DNA from 2 places in the Paenibacillus sp. JZ16 genome. Region 2 is predicted to be linked to the other one. Evidence: predicted binding sites of a transcription regulator. Region 2 holds the regulator's gene; the other holds the start of a gene.
What was found. The regulator LexA, encoded in region 2, represses DNA repair genes until DNA is damaged. The targets are predictions, from matches to a motif close to CGAACATATGTTCG.
Positions count from the first base shown of each region.

Region 1: BJP58_RS11905 (YhjD family protein) is a predicted target of LexA. The motif match lies at 2,089-2,102, and genes of this name have one in related genera.

Region 1 is NZ_CP017659.1:2,646,196-2,649,385, reverse strand. It holds gene BJP58_RS11915 (YolD-like family protein) at 60-401, opposite strand; gene BJP58_RS11910 (DNA polymerase IV) at 398-1,666, opposite strand; gene BJP58_RS11905 (YhjD family protein) at 1,737-2,030, opposite strand; gene BJP58_RS11900 (2-phosphosulfolactate phosphatase) at 2,168-2,875, opposite strand; gene BJP58_RS11895 (MFS transporter) at 3,073-3,190, shown strand, end outside.
Region 2 is NZ_CP017659.1:7,156,093-7,159,282, reverse strand. It holds gene BJP58_RS32170 (hypothetical protein) at 1-414, opposite strand, end outside; gene BJP58_RS32165 (DUF896 domain-containing protein) at 576-782, opposite strand; gene BJP58_RS32160 (LysM peptidoglycan-binding domain-containing protein) at 1,048-1,419, opposite strand; gene lexA (transcriptional repressor LexA) at 1,595-2,221, shown strand; gene BJP58_RS32150 (hypothetical protein) at 2,310-3,098, opposite strand; gene BJP58_RS32145 (RNA polymerase sigma factor) at 3,091-3,190, opposite strand, start outside.

The sequences.
Region 1 (3,190 bases), 2.9 Mb from region 2:
TGATCGAGATCAGAGGTATTTAATGTGCGTTCATCTCACGCTGGGTTTAGCTTTATACATCATGATCCTGCTGAAATGATCTCGTCAATTTTAATCCAACGCGATTCCTCTTCGGCCATGGATAGTTTGATCTCCCGTCTAAACGTATGGATCAGCACGACAATTCCTGTCAATTCCGTGTCCTCATATTCATCGAATAGCCTTACGGTAATCATACGGTGTTCATGAAATGACTCGGCGATGGCCCCCTCGATTAATTCCATTTCTTGCGGATCCAGCGTCGGCCGGCCTTTCCGGCCTTCTTCCAGTTGCCTGCGAATGATGGTTTCTTTGTGTTCCGGCAGCATCATCCGACTGGATTCCCACAGCCCATTGCCCTCAAGCTTTTTTCGTGTTGTCATTTATAGTGTCCTCCTATCTTGGCTGATCGATCCAGCGCTTGGCCTGCGTCCGTTTTGGATACGGCTCGGATCACAATCGAATTCCCGTATTTATTTTTCAGGGCATCGGTCACCCGTTCAAGTGCCATCGACCGCTCCCGTCCGGTATCAAACAATGACAATTGGTATTCCGTGTCCGGGGAAAACTGTGACAAGCTAATACCGACCCGCCGAATCGGCAGGCCGTCCCAATACGTTTCAAGCAGCCGGCATGCCCAGCGGTAAACCTGATTCGTAATATTCGATGGATCCTCCATCTTCATTTGTCGGCTAAATCCCGTAGGGCGGTCAAAGTCTGCCCCCATACAACCGACCGACACCACATGCCCCATAAAACCAAGACCGCGGCATCGCTGGCAAACCAACTCCGTCAGCTCCAGCAGTACGACCTTGATTTCTTCCAGCTTGGTATAATCGCGAGGGAGGGTCATCATGTGTCCAACCGATTTAGGGTCAACCTGGTGCGTGCCTGGCCTTACCGGGCTATCATCGATTCCGTTGGCAATTCGCCAGTACATCTCGGCTGAAATATCGGAATTTTTACCGAATTTACGGCGCATCATCTGCTTCAATTTAGCAAGAGGCGTCTGAGCCACGCTGCCGATCGTGGGCAGCCCCATGACGTTAAAGTGGCGGGTCATCTTGCTGCCGGCCATAAACATGCAGCTGACGGGCAGTTTCCAGAGGGTATCCGGAAGCGAGTCCTTGGACAACGTGTAGATGCCGGACGGATTTTTCTTGGCGTAGTTATCACAGGCGGTTTTAGCCAGGATTTTGGTTTCGCCGATGCCGAAGCGAGCGTACACACCCGTGGCATCCATGACATGACGCTGAATGGTTCTGGCTAACTCATCCGGTGTGCCGAACAGATGCAGCGAACCGGTAACGTCTAAAAATTGCTCGTCGATACTGTAAGGCTCAACTAAATCGGTATAACTCTTGTATATCTCCGTGATTTGCATCGAGACGTCAATATACTTCTGCATCCTGGGTTTGATGACGACAAGGTCGGGACACTTGGATAGTGCCTCTCCTAATCGCTCTGCCGTCGTTATTCCTTTTGCTTTAGCGAGCGGACAAGCAGCCAACACGATGCCTGAACGTCTTTCCGGATCCCCTGCAACGACCAAAGGGCGGTTTTTATACTCGGGATGGTCTGCTTTCTCAACAGATGCATAAAAGGACTGGCAATCCCCTAACATGATCACTCGGTTAGATGATTTCACAGCGAACTCCCCTTATCTGCGATTTTCAGCCCCAGGTAGGTGTACGATCTCTGCTCGATCTCTGCCTCAATTAGCCCCCACAGTATAGACAGCTTGTGATGATACCCCTGCAGATGAATTCAACCTCAATGCCAAGCTTTGTTTTTCGATCCTCGTAAACCTTAATGGCGTATTCACGCATTTTCCTGCGAGCCAGAGCTAAATCGGATAATGCAGCTGCCTGCAAATGGTCGATCATCGCATTCGTTAGCTCCGGGGTCTTTAAATCTGCTCTACATAGGATCGAACGGTCATGCTCTAACACATCAAGTAAAAGGGGTAATAAAATATAATCCTTCACCAGTTGGGTTTCATCTGGTTTCAACCCAATACTCAACATCATTAACCACCTCATCGACGGGAACGTTTGTTTGTATTATATGCGAACATTCGTTCTTTTATCAATGTAAATTATACCCTTATGAAGAGGAATCAGAAACTCACAAGCGGTACCTGGCATAATCAGTGATTAAAGACCCCCACCTGGAGCCTTTCAATCAACGGATGGTTTTTGTTCAGATTCACTTTCATTACAAAATCGGAAGGGATCTCTTGGATGCAAAACGAAATATCCTCCTGTAAAAATTCCGGTCTTTCAATATCGTAAAACTTCCCGGCCGCTTCTGACTTTCGAATTCGCTCAATGGTTTGTTCGGCAGATATACGATTAGTGTCTTGGAGAATTTCCGATATATATTGTGCGCAGGCCAGATCATCATCCCCTGACGGATGCGAAGCAATTACATTAATCGTCATGTCATCGTCTTTTAATAAGTTCCTCTTTATAAACTCTGCGGTTGTTCTTGCATTTGTGAACCCGGTAACGAATAGATGCTCGGTGCTCAATGCGTTTAGGGTGGCTGTAACTCCATTGGTAGTCTTTTGGATCAGAAATTTCTCCCGAAGATCGAAGCCATGTAAACGCGCAGGCGAATTATCCAGCTCAAACCCCGGAATCGGCAGACCCTGTATCTCTCCCGCCAATAAAAAGTCAGGATAGATTTTCTTTAGACGCAAGGCATCGTCCAGAGTTCCTGCCAGAATGATACCCTGAACCCCATGGATAAAGGCATAGTGCGCTACGGTAAAAGCCCTTATAACATCAATTACAATATTGATGTGTGATGCGTCCAAGGTGTGATGGTGTCCTTGAATAATCTGTATCGGCATGTCGTATCCCCTTTTCCCCGGCATAATGGGCTATTTTAGTAACAGTATATTTGCCCAAAACCAAGGAGTGCTCAAATCCTCTAATGGATTCAGCAGCAGCGATGGAATATTAAATCCGGATGTGGTGATAATTAGGAAGCATGGAAATAAAGAAAATGTTCTGTTCTACACGAACTTCAAGTCCGAGGAGCGATACCATGGAGAAGACCAAAAAGCGAAAACTGAATATCAGCTTTCATAGCGATATCGACCTGCAGACCGACTCCGAGGAGACACAAGACAGCGAATCCACCGGAAAATCAAAAACTTCTACCG
Region 2 (3,190 bases):
TTTTCCCTTGCCTTGAATCACAACAGAGCCCGAAGCCAATTTGATTTTCTCGATATCGGATACAGCCAAACGACGTTCCCGATTGAACTTCATCGTGGATACGGAAGCACGCTCAATCTTCAAGTAAGGCTTGCGTAAGAAAATCATAAGCGCCAACAGAATATACAAGCTGACACCAACCCAATTCAACACGTCATTGCTTCCACCGGCTGCCTGTGACGTCGCCGTTCCGAGAAGCGCATACAAACCAGCCAATGCAACAAGCACTAACGGAAGTACATACTTACGTCCTTTAAACACGTCATGCTTATCATTAACGGCAGAGCCTTGGTACGAGGTCAGCCCCTGCTTCTTACGCTGCTTGTTGAGCTGTGACATATTTTTGTTGACTTTTCTTTCCCATGATCGTGACATATGGTTCCCCCTGGACTCAATTTCAAAATATTACCAATCCATATAAACTTGGGGTTACCGTATTCGATTCCCACGAATAATCGGCACCCCAAGTATTATAATTCTATCCTTCTATCTGGTCCCTGAATCCACTGTTGTAGATCCAGATGCCAGTTCATCGACTAATGCTTTAATCGCGGGCCGCCTTTTTGTTCATTTTCATCAACCCATTCGATCGATTCCAGCTGTTGTCTAAAGTTACTGCGAATATTGTTAAGGTATATTTCCCGAAGCTCAGCCCGTTCTTTGAGCTCTTCCGCGGTCAATCCCTCACTCTTCTGTTTTCTTGCTAGTACATTGATGCGTTCAACCAAAGTATCGATGTCCATGACTTCTCCTCCAATTCCGATATCATGTATAACTTAAACATGTGAAAAAGAGCTTGTCAAGGCAACAGCGCCCTTACAAACTCTTATTAAGAACAAATATGAACATATGATGCCTATATATGGGCTCCTCATTGTTAAGAAATCAATACTCGTCTATTATAAACACGCTTATACTGCGTGAAATCACATCGTCAGGCAAGACTACAAATATGAAGCGAGAAGTTGAGACATATATAAGGAAAGAGCCTCTCGTAGTATCATCCCATTACCAGACTGGTAAAGACAACACCTCTCCGGCCTGTATATCCGGACCTTTCAATCCGTTCATTCTTCGGATGCTATCCAGATATACTCGTGTATCCATATCTGCCGGTTTATGAAGGGAAGCAATCCGCCACAAACTATCACCATATTGAACAATAACCTGCTTCTCCCCAGTAGGCTTGTCCATCCCCCCGGCAAAAACAGAGTATGCCCCTGTCCAAAAAGAAGCTACGATCAACAGGATGAATAAAAGCTTTATAAAAGGAATGGATGCCATTCTGGACTTTAATTGGTGGATCCAAGTCTCCGGGGACTTCATCGTTTGCACTGGAACGTTCTCATAAATGCTGCGGTATGTACTGTATTTCAACATGGAATCATCATCTCCCAAACAAGTGTTCTCTTATGGATTTATATTAACACGAACACTTGTTTGATTCAATACCCAAAAGAACATTTGTTCTATTTTTATTTAGAACTTATGTTTGTACGAACGGAAGTTCTATGTTATAATTTTCCCAAACGTTACTAAATGGGGTTGATACGGCATGTCGAAAATATCCAGCCGCCAGCTGGCGATCTTAGAGTTTATCCGCAACGAAGTTCGTAGCAAGGGTTACCCGCCTTCTGTCCGGGAAATCGGAGAGGCTGTCGGACTAGCTTCCAGTTCAACGGTCCATGGACATCTTGACCGTTTGGAGAAGAAAGGCCTAATTCGCCGTGACCCTACGAAACCAAGAGCAATCGAGCTGCTTGGCCAAGAAGAGTCCGATAGCGCGAATCTGTTTACCCACACCATTGCCAGAGTACCTGTTGTTGGTAAAGTCACTGCAGGTGTTCCTATTACAGCCATGGAGAACATTGAGGATTATTTCCCGCTCCCTCAGCATTATGTAGGAGACGATAAGGTTTTCATGTTGTCGGTTGTCGGTGACAGTATGATCGAAGCTGGGATTCACAGCGGTGACTACGTCATTGTGCGCCAGCAGCAAACTGCAGACAATGGCGACATTGTAGTAGCGATGACAGAGGAAGACGAAGCAACTGTAAAGACCTTCTATAAGGAGAAGGATCATGTACGATTGCAACCGGAGAATCCTACCTACGAGCCACTGCGTCTGAACCATGTTACGATTCTCGGTAAAGTAATCGGACTCTTCCGGGATGTCCACTAATCTCATAGATCTATGAATAAGAGGTTACCTCCCTTAATTGGATGGTAACCTCTTCTTTTTCTAAATAGATCACGAAACTTGATCATAGCTAGTTTGTTTGCTGCATAATGCCTTGTTTAAGATCCAGCCGATACATCCGTATAGGTTTATAATCCGGCGAGCCTTCCCCACCCGGCCCCTCCGTGGACTGCAGAACAAGCTTATTGTCTTTCACCATGGGTGCAGTACCTGGTCTGTAATAGGAAGTATAGGACACCGTTAATTCATCTTGAAACCTGAGCTGCACAGCCTTGCCCGTATCATGCTCCACGGCGAATGCGTAAATTTGTATGGCATGACAGTCTTGATATTGCGGTGCAAGTATAAATACATCCGCATCCTGAAACGGCAATCGAACCATATGGACAGCTGCTGATGTTGGCTGAATAAAAGTAAGATCATCCAGCGTGGTTACTTCATCCGTAACTTCATTATAGCTATACCGTACGATGTAGTTTCCGGTAAACGATTGGTCCGTTTCGATACCGAAGCAGCTAGGAGCCCCCAGTGTCGTGATTTTTTCCTTTTCCACAGCAACCACACTGAGCCTTCCCTGATCTGTAAAGCCTTGCGCCCGAATTGTCTCCTCGTTATGTGGTGGTACATCCCCAGCTCTCTGTTGTTCTTCAACGTCAAAAGGCAGCTGTATGGCAAGTAACATAACCAGAAGCAGCAGCACGCCTATAAAGCCAACTTGTAGATACTTTCGGCGCTTAGGCCTACCTTCGTCACGGATCACGGACATCTGGACGTTTTTTTTCATTTCAGCCGTAAATTTTTCATTTGGAAAAGGTCCCTTTGAAGCCCGGGAATACCAGTCTGGTTTATCCTCATTCATCGCCATTCTCCTTTAACAGGTTCTGCACTTTTTTCCTTGCCCGATACAGTCTGGATTTTACGGTACCCGCCGCTAGGTTAAGGAACTCCGCA